DNA from 3 places in the Cohnella sp. GCM10020058 genome. Region 2 is predicted to be linked to each of the others. Evidence: riboswitches for the same ligand, from Rfam matches in the RefSeq annotation. Region 2 holds a riboswitch; each other region holds the start of a gene.
What was found. Region 2 has a riboswitch for cobalamin ahead of ACFSR7_RS30465 (S-layer homology domain-containing protein). Riboswitches for the same ligand answer to the same signal wherever they lie in the genome.
Positions count from the first base shown of each region.

Region 1: another riboswitch for cobalamin. It lies ahead of ACFSR7_RS17730 (S-layer homology domain-containing protein); the one in region 2 lies ahead of ACFSR7_RS30465 (S-layer homology domain-containing protein).
Region 3: another riboswitch for cobalamin. It lies ahead of ACFSR7_RS30045 (hypothetical protein); the one in region 2 lies ahead of ACFSR7_RS30465 (S-layer homology domain-containing protein).

Region 1 covers NZ_JBHUJV010000009.1:506,519-511,885, reverse strand. Annotated here, with positions in the region: gene ACFSR7_RS17740 (ATP-binding protein) at 1-407, shown strand, start outside; gene ACFSR7_RS17735 (Rpn family recombination-promoting nuclease/putative transposase) at 593-1,492, shown strand; gene ACFSR7_RS17730 (S-layer homology domain-containing protein) at 1,562-3,646, opposite strand; cobalamin riboswitch at 3,836-4,024, opposite strand; gene ACFSR7_RS17725 (SDR family oxidoreductase) at 4,266-5,126, shown strand; gene ACFSR7_RS17720 (LysR family transcriptional regulator) at 5,366-5,367, opposite strand, start outside.
Region 2 covers NZ_JBHUJV010000017.1:698,757-704,123, forward strand. Annotated here, with positions in the region: gene ACFSR7_RS30455 (carbohydrate ABC transporter permease) at 1-446, shown strand, start outside; gene ACFSR7_RS30460 (family 4 glycosyl hydrolase) at 461-1,855, shown strand; cobalamin riboswitch at 1,990-2,190, shown strand; gene ACFSR7_RS30465 (S-layer homology domain-containing protein) at 2,346-5,367, shown strand, end outside.
Region 3 covers NZ_JBHUJV010000017.1:591,650-597,016, forward strand. Annotated here, with positions in the region: gene ACFSR7_RS30035 (glycosyltransferase family 2 protein) at 1-1,034, opposite strand, end outside; gene ACFSR7_RS30040 (FixH family protein) at 1,574-1,969, shown strand; cobalamin riboswitch at 2,306-2,495, shown strand; gene ACFSR7_RS30045 (hypothetical protein) at 2,506-3,033, shown strand; gene ACFSR7_RS30050 (S-layer homology domain-containing protein) at 3,252-5,367, shown strand, end outside.

The DNA of each region.
Region 1 (5,367 bases), on a different contig from region 2:
CTTCGCTGCTGCTCGGGGATCCCAACCGGCTGCGTCAGGTGCTCAACAACTTGATCGGCAATGCCGTCAAATTCACTTCTACAGGCGGCGTTCGCGTCTATGCACGGCTGCTGCGCCGGCAGGACGCGGAGCTGGAGCTGGAATTCGCCGTGGCGGATACCGGAGCGGGCATCCCGGAAGGGCAATACCACAGGCTGTTCCAGCCGTTCTCCCAGCTCGAAGGAACGCAGGGCGGCAAGAACGGCGGCACGGGACTCGGACTGTCGATCTGCAAGACGCTGGTGGAGCTGATGGGCGGACGAATTTATGCGAAAAAAGACGTATTCCAAGGCGCGGCATTCGTATTTACGATCAAAACGACAGCCGTGGAAGCGGAAGATACCGTCATACAGCCCGCTCTCTCTTGACATTGCAGGCGCTCTGGGTGACGATGAATCAAATAAGTTAACAGCAGTTCAAGGCGCGAAGCACGCGCCCTGCGTCGATCCTGTGTTTTCGTACAGGAAGGCGAAGGGCGCGTTTTTTGCGTTTTCCGGGCGCGCGGCGCCGTTCGGACAATTGCGCGATTATGATATACTGGAGGCAAAACGGTATGAAAAAACGGTTGAATCCGAAAAACGATTACTTGTTCAAGCGTCTGTTCGGCGAGATCGACAGCAAGCCGCTGCTGATCGGGCTGCTTAATGCGGTCCTGCGCAGAAGCGAACGGGACGCGATCGCGGACCTTGTCGTGCTGGACGGCAAGCTGCTCACCAAGCGCCTCGTCGAAGACAAAGAAGGCGTGCTCGACATTCGCTGCGAGACGGCGGAACGGGAGCAGATCAACGTAGAGATGCAGGTGGGCCGGTATCGGCATATGGAGAAGCGGAGCCTGTTTTACATGGGGCGGCTCCTTGCGGATTCGATTCGCGAAGGCGAGGATTACGGCCAGCTCAAAAGAACGATCTGCATCAATATGCTGGACTATTCCTTTCTGCCCCTGGAAGGCTTCCATCGCTCGTTTCATTTATATGAGGATGCCGAGCGGCAATTCAGGCTGACGGACCTGATTGAACTGCACTTTATCGAGTTTCCGAAGTTTCGCTCGGCCCCTTACGCCCTGACGGACCCGCTGCACCGGTGGCTGAGGTTTCTGGACGAACGCACGACTCACGAACAATTGGAGGAGCTGATCGCCATGGACCCGACGATTCGGACGGCCGAGGAACGGCTGAGCCATCTGAGCGAAGACGACATGACCCGCATGCTGTACGAGGCAAGGGAAAAAGCAAACCGGGATCGGATTAGCTTTTTGAAGGATGCGCGGGAGCAGGGTCTGGAGGAAGGCAGGGAATTAGGTGTTGCGCAGGGCAGGGAGCTGGGCATTGAGCAGGGCAAAGTTGCCGTCGCGCTTAATTTATTGAAAGCCGGTACAGACATCGTCACCGTAAGCCGCTTGTCCGAACTGCCCGTAGATCGGATACGGCGTCTGGCTGCACAACTGGAAGAATAGGCAAACAGCGAATAGACGTCGCAGGCATTTGTGGCCTGCGACGTCTATTTCGTTGCGCTTATGCTGCGTTTACTTGGAGATCAAACCCTGCTTCAGCAGGTTCGACGCGATGACGGCTGCCATCTCGCGGGTCACCTTGGCCTTCGGATCGAACGCGGTGCCGGAGGTGCCTTTTAGCAAGCCCTTGTCGTAAACCGCGCGGACCGACGCGAGCGCGTAGCCGGAGATCTGGCCTTGATCGGAGAAGGCGGTCTTCGATCCCGAGCCGTCAAGCTTGAAGGCTCGGGTCAGCACAACCGCCAGATCTTGACGGGAAATGGCCTCGTTCGGCTTGAACGACGTCGCCGTTACGCCGCCGATCAGCCCCTTGGACTTCGCCGTCATGACTGCATCGAAGTACCAAGCACCCGGTGCGACGTCCGCGAACGCCTGCTTGGCACCCGAAGCCGGTGTTTCGCCGAGCAGGCGCAGAATCAGCGCGGCGAACTGCACGCGGGTCAGCTGCTGCTTCGGCGCGAATTTCAGCTCCGTCGTGCTTACGCCTTGCAGCCAGCCGGCCGCGTAAGCTTCGTTCACGGCACCGCTCGCCCAGGAAGAGATATCGGCCGCGTCCGCGAACGAATCGCCGCTTGCCTGGCCTGCGTTCACGGCTGCCGTGCCCGAATACTTAAGCACGAGCGGCGCAGCGCCGGCACGGTATCCCGTCACCGTGTAGGCCAGCTCGCCTGCGGACAAGCCCTTGAAGGTCGCCGTGCCATTCGCGTCCGTCGTAGCTGTCTGCCCGCCGATCGCGACCTGTACGCCGGCCGCCGGTCCCGTTACTTCCTTGTAGCTGCTGTCGTAATAGGTGTACTGCACGTTCACTGCAGTGGAGCCGCCCGCAGCCGCCTTTGCCGTGACGGACTTTACGAGGCCGCTATCCGAGCCCGACAGATACAGGTACAACTCGTCGCCCGCCTGCAGCCGGAATTTCTCAAGCGAGGTGTCGACCGTTGCATAAGCGCCTCCGCGCTTGACCGCGAACAGCCAGTAGACGCTCTGATCGCCTGCAGCGTCTCCGATGGCGGACAAGAACTTGCCGTATTGCGGATCTTCCGTGTAGCCAAGCTTCAGCTTGTTGCGATCGGCGATCTCTACAAGCGCGTCCCACGCATACACCGCTTGCGTAGCGCTCAACGCAGCCAACGGGCCGTTCAGCCCTTCTACGGCGACCCCCGTCGCGACCCATTGGCTGGCAGCGTTGACGTACACGGAACGATGCGATGCGCCGAATATCCCGTAAGCGGCCAACGCGCGCAGCGCCTGCTCGGTGGCGAACGCCTTGTCCGATGCGGTATCGGACAGCTCGTGCTTGAAGCCGCCGTCCGTATTCTTGAACGCCAGCAAGCGCTGGATCAGGTTCGATCCGTTCTTGGCGAACTTCGCGTCCGCCGGATCGATGCCGTAGGCGGCAAGACCGATGATCGTTTGCGCGATCGCCTCGCTATTTTCGTTGGCGAGATTCGTAGACAGCCACGCGACAGCCTTCTCTGCCGCGGCAGCAACCTCGGGGCGGTCCTTGTACTTGCCCAGGGCGCTGAGCGCCATGCCGTACAGATCGGGGACTGTGGAGCCGTCGATGCCGGAGACGACCGCCGCGACCAGATCGCCGCGCGTCCACGCGGTGCCGGCAGGCAGCTCGTAGTTGCCCGAATCAAGCGCAAGCAGCACAAAGATATCGGCGTACACATTGGCGAAGGACGGATAGCTCGCCAGCTTCGCAATCAAGTCGTGGCCGCCGATGCTGCGAGCGTCCAGACCGATCGCGTTCGCGACCAGCGCGAAGCGCGCCAGCGCCGTCGGATCCGGCGAAGCCTTGGTCCACTCGGTCTCAACGCCGGCAGTCAGCTTCGCCGCATAGTCGGCGGGTACGGCTTGTCCCGCGCGCGCGAAGCTGAGGGCCAGCCAATCCGAGGAAACCCCGCCGTTCGCGTTGACATAACCAACGGCGGCCTGGATATCGGATTGGACGTTGACGGAAGCGGCGACCGTCGTCGCGCTTGCGCTCTCGGCGTAGCTCTTGTCCGCAGGCAGCGTAGCCGACAGCCCGGCAACCGCCAGCGATACCGACAGCGCGAGCGATGCCAGCGATTTGAAGCGTTTAAAGCCCAACATGAGTCATTCCCCTTTTCAACAAATAATGATGAGTCCCCTTGCCAACATACCGCCCGTGCTGCAACAAAAAAACCACTCCAAAAACGGGAGTGATTCGAATCACAGCAAGGCACGGCGCAGCAGAATACATCCGCCCAGGGCGGTTTAGCCGGCACAGCCGATCCCGCCGCTCACTCCGCGAAGCAGACGGAATCCATTCGTATCGAGGCAGGTCTCCTGGCTCTGCTTCATCGCGTTTCCGACGCCTTCCCATTCGAATGAACAGTGGCAGTGCTCGGAGCGCTCGGCATATACAGTGGCGGGACCGCGCCGGACTCTCACCGGACTTCCCTATTAAGCGGCATGGCAGCATGCGCGCGCCTGGTACGAGGATATGCAGTTATGACCTAATGATAGCGGGTCGTCCGATCTTTGTCTATGAAAAGGGAAACATACTGTCCTGGACATCTGCCGAGAGGCCGCCAGTTCCGCCCGGGAAAAATTTGCTCCTGGATTGAAGTCTTGACTCGGGCTCTCGTTGTAGCTATTATGGTTACAACAGATGCCAACGCAAACCGTATCATCTTGCGCCGAAATGCGGAGGCTATCGATTACGATTCCCATCAGGAGGTTGAATTCAATGAAATTGCTAGTGACAGGCGCAACGGGCCACCTCGGTTCTCTCATCGTAAGGGCGCTTCTTGACCGCGTTCCCGCGGAGCAAGTCGCCGTCAGCGTTCGCGATCCGCATAAGGCGGCGGCGTTGGCGGAGCAAGGCGTGGACGTTCGGCGCGGCGACTTTGACGACCCCGCTTCGCTCGGGCAAGCCTTCGCGGGCATCGATCGCCTGCTGATCGTCTCGACGGACGGAGACACGGAGACGCGGATTCGCCAGCACGCCAACGCCGTGGAGGCAGCGCGCAGCGCAGGCGTCGGCTTCATCGCCTATACCAGCGCGCCTAACGCCCAAGAGAGCGAGCTCTTCCTGGCGGAAGTGCACCGTGCAACGGAAAACGCGATTCGCGCGGCAGGCATCCCTCACGCCTTTTTGCGCAACAACTGGTATATTGAAAATGAAGCCGGCGCGATCCAGGGCATCGTCGCAGGCGCCCCGCTCGTTACGTCTGCCGGCGACGGCAAAGTTGGCTGGGCTGCACGCGCCGACTATGCGGAAGCCGCTGCGGCTGTACTCGCCGGCTCCGGACACGAGAACAAAGTGTATGAGCTCGGCGGACCGCTTCGTACGTACGCTGAGCTTGCAAGCGTGGCTTCCGAGGCGCTAGGACGCGAAGTTCCGTTGCAGCAGGTCGACGACGATACTTACGCAGCGATCATGAAGAGCGCCGGCGTGCCGGAGTTCGCCCTGCCCATCGTCACCGCGATCCAGCAGGCGATTCGCGCAGGCACGCTCGACGTGGAGAGCGGCGATCTGGAGAAGCTGCTCGGACGTCCGGCGACGCCGCTGGCGAAGACGGTTGCCGAGATTGCAGGCGCACAATAATTATTCGGCCGATAACAGCGCCTCGCGCTCCGTTATCGGCCGTTTCCTTATATTGAAGACGAGATACGTCAGGAAGAAGGCGCCTCCAAGTATAAATGAGCGAGCGCAACGGCCTCGTCCGGATCCATGCTCCAGATGCTGATGCAGGTCACGATCTCTTTTTCGGTTTATTTGTGATAAAGCATCATCTGCCATCTGCCCTTTTGCAGACTCATAAGGATCGCGAGATCCTCGCCGTATT
Region 2 (5,367 bases):
GCAATCTCGGATGGCTGGATTCCTATTTGCCTTTTATCGTACCTGCCGGGTTCGCGACGTCCGCGTTCTTTATCTACATGCTTATTCAGTTTTTCCGCGGGCTGCCGCGAGATCTGGACGAAGCGGCGATCATCGACGGCTGCAATTCCTTTATGGTGCTTATTCGCGTCCTTCTGCCGCTGAGCAAGCCAGCGATTTTTTCGGTCGGCATCTTCCAGTTCATCTGGACCTGGAACGACTTTTTTAACTCGATCATTTATATCAGCAGCGTAAAAAACTTCACCGTGTCCCTCGGCCTGCGCATGTCGCTTGACGCGTCATCCGTCGTATCGTGGAATCAGGTGCTGGCGATGTCGGTGACTGGCGTTCTGCCTTGTATTTTGCTGTTCTTCTTTGCGCAGAAATACTTTGTAGAAGGAATTTCTACCACAGGTTTGAAAGGATAAGGAGCGTGGCGGCTATGCAACAAGCAAGCGGAGAGAAGCATAGAGACGTACAAATCGCCTATATCGGCGGCGGTTCGCGCGGATGGGCCTGGGGGTTGATGAGCGACCTCGCGATGGAGCCGAATCTGTCGGGCGTCGTCAGGCTGTACGACCTGCAATACGATGCAGCAGCGCAAAATGCGGTCATCGGCAACAGGCTGGCAGAACGGGACGATGCGCCCGGCAAGTGGCGGTACGAAGCTGCCCGAACACTGCCGGAAGCGCTCAAAGGCGCGGACTTCGTCATCATCTCCATCCTTCCCGGCTCCTTCGAGTTGATGGCATCCGATGTTCATCTGCCTGAAGAATACGGCATCTACCAGTCCGTCGGCGACACGGTAGGTCCGGGCGGCCTTCTGCGCGCGCTGCGGACGATACCGCAGTATGTCGAGATTGCCGGTGCGATCAAGGCGCATGCGCCGGAAGCGTGGGTAATCAACTACACCAATCCGATGACGCTGTGCACGCGGACGCTGTATGAAGTGTTCCCGGGGATCAAAGCGATCGGCTGCTGCCACGAAGTGTTCGGAACGCAGCATCTGCTGGCCCAAATGGTCGAGCGCAAGCTCGGGATTGCCAAGGTGGACCGCAGGGAGATCAAGGTAAACGTGCTCGGGATCAACCACTTTACCTGGCTGGACCAGGCGTCTTATGAGGGAATCGATCTGTTTCCCCTGTATAAGGAGTTTGTAGACGAATTTTACGAGGAAGGGTTCGAGGGCAGCCGCAAGGGTCACTGGCTGAACGATCACTTTGCGTCGGCGCAGCGGGTGAAGTTCGACCTGTTCCGCCGGTACGGCGTTATTGCTGCCGCCGGCGACCGGCACTTGGCCGAGTTTATGCCGGGAGATCAGTATCTCCGGGATCCGGAGGCGGTTCGGGATTGGAAGTTCAGCTTGACGAAGGTCGACTGGCGCATCCTCAATCAGCAGAAGCTGCATGCCGACGGCGACCGGTTGGCTGCCGGAGAAGAAAGCTTTACGCTGAAGCCGACGGGGGAAGAGGGCATCGACATGATCAAATCGCTGCTCGGCATGGGTGAGTTGATCACGAACGTAAACCTGACGAATCGCGGACAATCGACGGACCTGCCGGCCGGCGCGGTCGTGGAAACGAATGCCGTGTTCGCCTTCGACTCCGTTCGCCCGGTCGTAGCCGGCAGACTGCCGGACGCCGTTCATGAGATGGTGCTGCGCCATGTCACGAACCAGGAGACGACGCTGCAGGCCGCGCTAAAGCAGGATAAAAGCCTGGCACTGGAGGCATTTTTGAACGATCCGTTGGTGACGATACCGCGCGATCGTGCGGAGCAATTGTTCGACCGCATGCTGCAAAACACGAAGTCGATGCTGCCTGGCTGGCGTCTGTAAGTGCGGACAGGCTTTGCATCCCATAGTTTCAGCCCGGAGACTTTTGGTCTTCGGGCTCTTTTGCGGTATTCATTAAATTGCCATAAACCATCCATGACAAAGGCATGATATTCCGCTATGATGATCAAGTCTAATTGAATACTTTCATTTCAGGTGCCCGTCATGATTTGCTTTCTAGCGTTATGGACGGGTTAAAAGGGAAGCGGGTGCAATTCCCGCGCGGTCCCGCCGCTGTAAGAGATGAGCTTTATGCCATACGCCACTGGATGTTCCGGGAAGGCGGCATGAGACGATGATTCTCGAGCCAGAAGACCTGCCTGAATGACACACCGACAACTCTACGAGCGATAGGGGGTGTTTTAGTTGAGGCTGCCTGGTTATTTGGCGTTCTCGGTCTAGAACCTCTTGACGATTCCGTTAAGAGGTTCTTTTATTGCGTTCACATCGCGAATCAGCAAGCATAATGAATGGGAAGCAGGGATCATTCACCATGATGAGAAAAATAACGGCCTGGCTGCTCACGCTAAGCGTCGCGTTTTCGATGTTTGCGGCAGGCGCAGGAACGACTGGCGCCGCTGAGGCGGCGGGAGCGCTCGAAGGTTATATCACGTTGAGTGTCGAGAAGTTCACGCTGGGTCAAGGCTACAAGCTGGAGCCTACCCGTGTGCCCTTTTACGCCGGAGAGAACGGCGCGGCCGTCATCGCCCGGGTTTTGGGCGAAGAAAATATCAAGCATACAGGGACTGTCGACGGCGCTTTCTATTTATCCGATGTACGAGACTCGGTGCAAGAAGCGCATGTGCCGGACTACATACTCGAACAAATCGCGTTAGGCAATGAGACGCTCGGCGGGCGGCAGGATTCCGAATGGCTCGGCGAATTTGACTATACGCCGATGTCAGGCTGGATGTACGAAGTCAACGGGGAATTCCCGCCGGTCGGATTGTCGGCTTACCTCCCGCATGACGGCGACGTCGTCCGCACGCAGTTCACGGTGTGGGGCTACGGTGCGGATCTGGACCATTCAGGCGGCAGTGGCTATATAGATTCAGCCGATAAGGATGAATTGACGGCACTGATCGGCAAGGTCAATGGAGATCCAGCCAGAGATACGCTGCTTTCCGATCCGACGATAGCCGTCTCGTATTCGCATGCGTACGCAGTGCTTGAAAATATCGAGAGCACGCAAGAAAGCGTCGACCGGGCGTTAACGGAACTGGCGGACGGACTCGGATGGGACGTCGTCAAGCCGGAGCTCACGATCGCCGGCATCGAAGACCAGGCTTATCTACATACGAAACAACTGAGCTTTCAAGTAACCGCAACTGACGCGGGTACGCCCGGCATCGTCCCGACAGTGACCTTGAACGGCACCGCACTTACGACCAAGGGTAGTCAATATACGGCCAACCTGATCGTAGGCGCCAATACGATCGTCGTTACGGCTAAGGATAACGCAGGTAACTCGGCGCTTCGGACGTTTACGGTTTACTATGATCTATCGGGCATCGTCGGAGATCAGCTCGGCAAAAACCTCGCCTGGATTGCGAATACGGTAAAAGAACCGACCTTCGGAACGCTCGGAGGCGAATGGTCGGTACTGTCGCTCGCGCGCGGGCATTACGATATACCTGCAAGCTATTATGCGAAGTATTACGACAATGTCACGGCGAAAATTAGTTCGTTAGCCGCTCAGAACGACGGCGTACTCGATAAGAGCAAAAGCACAGAACACTCGCGTCTTATTCTAGGATTGGCTTCAATCGCCAAGGACCCGCATGACGTCGGGGGCTTTGACGCGACGCAGGCTTTGTCCGATTACGATTATCTCCTTAAGCAAGGCATCAACGGTCCGATCTGGGCGCTGATCGCAATGGATACGCGCGGCTATGCGTTCCCGACCGCCGCGCAAGGCAAAAAACAAGCGACCAGAGAAAACCTCATTCAATATATGCTGAACAATGAAGTGAAAAAAGGCACCGAACAGGCCGGCGGCTGGGGCTTCAGCACGGTTACGGCCGACGTCGATCTGACCGCGATGGCGATGCAGTCGCTCGCACCGTATTACGCGTCCGACGATTCGGTACGGGCGGCGGTCGATCGGGCGATCGTCTGGCTGTCTGCTAAACAGAACAACCTGGGCAGCTTTACGAACTTCGGAAGCACCAGCAGCGAGAGCATCGCGCAGGTCGTTACGGCGCTATCCGCTCTGGGCATCGATTCGGCGACGGATGCGCGATTCGTCAAGCAAGGCATGTCCGTTCTGGAGGCGTTATTGTCATTTGGCGCTCCCGATGGCGGCTTCAAGCACGTACTGACTGGCAAAGTAGACAGCATGGCGACCGACCAGGGCACTTATGCGCTCATCGCATACGATCGATATACGAAGAGCGAGAACCGGCTGTACGATATGACGGATGCCGTCGATCCGGCAGCGCCCAAAGTAATCGATTTGCCGCTGCCGGACGGTTTGACGCCGGTCGTCGATATCCCGCTGGACACGAACGATTACAGCCTTACGCTCTATCCTTACGACCAGAACAAGCAAGTAACGGTTACGATTCCGGCGGATTCCGGATCGAAGGTTAGCCTGAATACGGCGACGGACAGCAATCTTCCAGCGTTATCCGTCACGAAGGGCAACGTGTCCGCTTTTATTCCGCAAGGCACACAGATCAAGAGCGGCGATCCGTCTAAGGTTGAGCTGCTTACGGCGATCGAGGCAGCCGACCCGACGCTAAACGAGAAAATCGGCGGCATCGCGGCAAGCGGCATGAAACTGGATTCTATTGCGAAGGCGTTCGCGATGGGCGGAACGGTTCGGGTGACGTTCGACAGGTTTATCACGCTGACCTTCACAGGCTTGAAGGGAAAGAGCGCCGCATACGTTGAAAACGATCAAGCCCACACGATTCAAAAGGTCGCCGATGACGCGGCCGGCATGGAAACGGGCAAAGACGAGTACGCGTACGACAGCGGAGAAGATCTGATCGTCAAGACCAACCATTTTACCCAGTTTGTCGCTTATGCCGAGAAATCCTCGGATCCTTCGAGCGGCGGAGGCAGCGGGAATACAACTGGACATGTAACGTTGTCGATCGATAAAAATACGATAGGCAAAGGCTATGTGATCGCCCCGGAGCGCGTTGAGCTTCAGGATGGCGATACCGTATGGACCATACTGTCACGCGTGCTGGATAGCAAGCAGATTGCCTACAAATATGAATACACGCCGAAATACAACAGCGTGTACGTTCAATCGATCGCCGGCGACGGCGAGTTCGATCACGGAAATCTCAGCGGCTGGATGTATAACGTCAACGGGATGTACCCGGATTACGGTGCCAGTCTTTATAAGTTAAAGGACGGCGATAGCGTACAGTGGCGCTATACGACCGATCTGGGCGCCGATCTGGGGCATCCATACAACGGCGATTCGAGCGGTTCAGGAGGCGGAGCGGGAGCTCCAACGGTGGTCAATGTCCCCGAGAATGCTGCGAAAGATTTTGTTT
Region 3 (5,367 bases), 110 kb from region 2:
AGCGCTTCCGTCCTGTATAAGCGAGGGGCGAGAGGGGAGGCAGCTTCCAGAAGCTTAGTTTCGTCGAATTCGGTCATGGCCTTCGCGGTTCGGCGAAAAAGCGGTTCGCCCTCAGGGCGCTCCAGCCATTCGTCGTGATCTGCGTACCATAAGCCGCAAGGTTTTTCCGAATCGGCGATCTGTTTTCGAAATTGCGTCAGACAATCGTCCGCGAGCCAATCGTCCGCATCCAGCTCCAGCAGCCAGCGTCCTCGCGATGCGGCCAGCGCCTCGTTCAGGCAGCGCACTTTCCCTTGATTGCGGGCATGGGTCAAAATTCGGATGCGCGGGTCATCGGGAAGCCGTGTCAGCAGCGCCGCCGTTTCGTCGTCTGATCCGTCGTTCACCACAAATAGCTCCCAGTCTCCATCCGCTTGCGCGAGCACGCTGCGAATGGACCAGCACAAGGTGGCGGCAGCATTGTAAGCGCATAGCGCGACGGAAAAAAACGGCGTTCCGGCGGATAAAGACGGGACCGGGCGGCTTCGTAGCAGCGGCGCGATCCGCTCGCGCATCTCCGGCGCTTTGCGCCAGGCAGCCGGTCGGGGATAAACGCCCGGCTGCCATAATGCTGCGGGCAGCTCGGCTATTCGCCAGCCTTGAGAAAGCCGGTTCATCATGTCGATTAGAACCAGCGATTGAAAAGGCAGCCAGTCGCAATCGGCGAAACCGTCGTTTTCTTGAACGGCCGAAGTGCGCCATACGACGGGACCGCGACGGTCGGGGGCGACGCTCGGACACAGGCATGCGGTTTCGTCGTCCAACTGATCGCCGAGCGTCCGTAAGCCTGCCAGGCAGCCGGCGTTCAACCGTTCGCCAGCGAGCAGCGTAAGGAAAAAGGGGGCGTTATAACCGTCCAGGATGGCGTTCATTCGTTCGCCGATTGCGCCTTCCACGATCTCGCATCGCCAGAGCGGAAAGGCACTCAGGACATCGTTTTGCGTGAGCCTTGGCGGGAGCGCCCGATGATCCGGATTGAGGATGAAGACCAGCATCGCGTCCCATCGCCCCTTCCGCGCTGAACCATTATTGCTCATACATATGAATTTCGCCTATAAAAGGTTCGCGGACCATGCTAATATTTAATAAAAACGACAGAGGTTCCCATGCAATGTTATCGACATCCTGAATGGGTCGCAGTGGCCTGTTGCACGCATTGCGGAATACCGATTTGCCTCCGATGCCGCCAAATGAATCCGTACCAAAAGTGTGCTTCTTGTTATAGTGGTCAACAAACTGTAAAAAATCCAATACGTATGCCTAAGCCTCATTGGCCGACCCTCATCTTGATTGCTGTTATTATCCTGTTATTATCACCTCTTTTGATTTGGTATCTTGTTTGGATCGTAGTCGGAATCATGATGTCTTGATGCTTGATATGGACATTTTTTGAACTCTTTTAATTGGACTCTTTTATAAAAGAAGTTCTAGCCCTTTTTGGTCATTTGACGCAGGGGCAATTTGTTTATGCTGAGTGGACAGCGTATGATGGATGATCTCAGGACATGTGCGACTTACGGAAGGGGAACAGGAAATGAAGGCTTACGGAAATTCGCTGCGTGCGCTAAGCATAGTAGCAGCTATTGCCTTTCTGTTAATGCTGGCCGGGTGCGGGGCGTCGGGGAAGCAGCAAACGCTGAAGTTTTCGGAGGTTACGCTGACTAGCGAGCCGTCGCCCCCCGCGGCGGGACAAGCAACCAAGCTGATCGCCACGATTGATAATAAGAAATTTGCGGCCGAGGAAGCCAAGGTTCAGTTTCAGATCAACTCCAAAAACGATCTGCCGAGTCTGATCGATGCCGTTAAAGAAGGGGACAGCTATTCGTCCAGTCACACCTTTCCTTCAGCCGGCGATTACACGATTACGATTCATTTGATGTACCCAAACGATCATTTTGCGTTTACGAAGCAATTGAAGGTCGGCGGCTAAAACGCCATTTTCCTCTTTTTGCATATTAGCAGGCTGTGTGGACATCCTATTTTCGGATTTGATACGGCGATGCGATGCTATGTTGATGAAGGAAAACCTAAAGAAGCCTTTGAGCTTACGAGCATACGAAAAAAGCCTATTTTAGAAGCATAAGCAGGCAAAGAAAAAAAGCAGCTTGGTCCGGAACGACGGACTAAACTGCTTTTTGTTTAGATAAGCGCGCTTTTGTTTATTGTTCCTTTTTAGCATTTAAATGAATCAAGCAAACTAGAGACATAAGTCAGCGTCTTAACGCAGCATAGACAAACAGGGTACATGCGTATATGATCGTAATAATTGAATAGACCAAGTCAAGGTGCAATGTCTACTTTTTGGCATTGCTTAAAAGGGAAGTCCGGTGAAAATCCGGCGCGGTCCCGCCACTGTAAATGAAGAGCGACGCTAGAAGTGCCACTGGCGCAAGCCGGGAAGGACTAGCGGAGCGATGACGCATAGCCAGGAGACCTGCCTTGACTTGTTGTTCACAGACTCTACGGATGATGGAGGCGGTGCTTTTTTTGTTGTCTGCCTCAATCGGTCACGGCAGCGACAGGCAGCCCTTGATTCTCAGGAATCAAGGGCTTTTTGATGCGGCGATTTGTGGGCGGGCGAGCGTGAACGAGCGATTCGAGGACGAGCGATTCGAGGATGGGCGGGCGGCGTGGACGGGCGATTCGTGGATGGGCGGGCGGCGTGGACGGGCGAGCGTGGATGGGCGATTCGTGGACGGACGAGCGTGGACGGACGAGCGTGGACGGGCGAGCGTGGACGAGCGATTCGAGGAAGGCGAGTGTGCTTTTGGCGTGGCGGAGCTTTCGGAGTTTGGGCGGGCCTCCAAACCTGCATTTATACAGGTATTTTCGGTCGCCCCGACACACCCGATGAAAAACCTGCAAATATGCAGGCAAATTCAAAGTATAAGCCAGAAATGGGGCTTGAAGGCGAAAATAACTGCATATTTGCAGGAATTTAGGCCGAAAGGGGCGACAACGGCCCTAAAAGATGTATATTTGCAGGTTTTGTAGTTGCGGCTAAAGAACGACGCGGGCGACGATCGCCCAACTTATCGAAGCTGCTGTCGGATGAGCCAACGGAACAGCGGTCGGATGAACCACCGGAACGGCTGTCGGGTGAGCCACCGATAAGCGTTCCGCGCGAATCGCGTTGTGGGTATCCGGTAAACCAAAAAAGACCGTCACAGAATCATAAATTTTAGTAAAAACGTATGAAGAGGAGTAATCATGTGCGAAAAAAGACAATGAGGTCTTTATTTTCTTTTGTATTGGCTATGGCTATATTCATAACTTCCGTTCCGTTTAAGCTTGTGGAAGCGGAGGACGCGCCTCCGGCAGGCCCGGCCACGATTCACTACGGCTTAAACAGCCCCGCCTATTACGATCTCGGCATTCAGACCGCGCGCACGCTCGGCACGATCGAGCCCGGATTTGCACGATCGCTTGGCTACGAATCCGCCGGCTTGACGGCCAATGCAGGCAGCGCGACGATGTTCGATGCGCTGGCCCGTGCCGTATACGACGTGTACGGCGAGGATCTGAAGAGCACGAAATATTATCGGCTGGTTTTTGAAGACGGCGTATTGAAGCAGGTCGCGGGCGCTTACGAGCAGCCGAGCGCGAACACGTTCTACGCGCTATTGAACGGCACTCGGATCGGCCTCGACAAATTGGATACGACCGTCGTTCATAACGGGGACGAGGTGTCGTTCCTATGGGTAAGAAGCTCGGTCAACAACCTGTACAGCTGGTTCGAGGATCAAGCGGGCGGTACCTATGCGGGTCGGATCGTCGTGGCGCCGAACGAACCCGTCGTCTTGCAGCTAAAAGGCTATGACTTGTCTTCGACTGAAGGCGCTGACGCTGCGCGCGCCATTGCCGGCGCGGAGATCGGGACGACCGGACTTCGCGGCACGGATTACCTGGGCGCGTTCACGAGCCTGGAACAAACGACGGACGCCGACGGGCAGGTCACGCTTCACTTCGAGAAGCCTGGGCAATACGTCGTTACTGCGAATACGGAGGTGTCCGTCGAAGGCGCGGTTTACAAAACGAATGCGCCCCAGAGCATGATTATCGTCAAGGATGACACATCTACGGCGCTCTCCGACCTGCGAACGGCGATGTATCAGGCGAACGCTCAGCCTACCTACACGGGAGCCAGCGCGCTGTTCGACGATGACGACACCGTTTATTTCATGCGTGCGACGTCCGGATTGAGCAACATCAACGGCGTAGGCATCTCCGGCGTCGTTCCGATAGGCGCGAAGGCGAAGGTAGACGGCCAGAGCGTTAGCGTAGACGACACAGGGTGGTTCGAAGGCAAACTCGATCCTTCCGTAGGCCATATGAATACGAGTCATTACGGCTATCATCGCATTGACGTAACGTCGGCGGATAACAGCACGACAAAGTCTTATTACGTCCTATTACTTTATAAAGGCACGCAGGAGCAAGCTTTGCCGAAGCTGTCCAAATTCCAGGACGGCAGAGGCAAAGAGCTGGACAGCTCCAAGTATACGGCGATATCCAACAACGGCGGTTATTACAGCTTTACGGATGGCGACGTCATGCTGATGGGCGACTACAATCACGTGTACCAATCGCTCATCGCCAACGAGATCTCTGCGGTACGCGTACAGGGCAGCATGCTTAATGCGGTCGATGGCTTGCGCGTCCGCAAGATTAACAAGGATGGCAGCCTCGGCTCCTATATCGACGGAACGATCGGACCGGACGGCAAGCAGTTCGCTACGGGAACGGTATCGCTCGATAAGGGCTTCAACTACCTGCTGTTTGAGACGAAGGCCATCGGCGATTCGGATTGGACTGCATACGGGATCCTGAACGTCTACCGGGAGAAAACGGTCGGCGTGTCCAGCGATACGACGGTAACGCCGGCCGATTTGAAGTTCCAAGACGCCCAAGGCAACGCTCTCGTTCCGGTTCAGGATGCCGCCGATTCCAAGCTTTGGCTGATCCGCTTGCCGGCGGGCGCCGAGCAGAACAAGGTGACGGCAAGCCTGCTGCGCATTCCCGACGGCGCGACTTCCAGCTTTGGGGACTCCCAACGCGTCATGAATTTGTCTACAAACATGACGGACCTGTCGCGGGAGTATACGCAGGATCTTTCATTCGACGTCACCGCGGCAAATCGCTTCTCGAACAGCCGGTACGCCTACCGAATCGTGCGCGCGGCGATGCCGCCGACCGCCTCGAATGCGACATTGCTGTACAAGGGCAATGTTCAAGCCAAGAACACGACGGGAGCGTTCATTCCCGCTTATCAGGTCGGCGTTCGCAAGATCGATCCCGCGACGGGCTGGGGCGGCGTTTCCGTGGTGC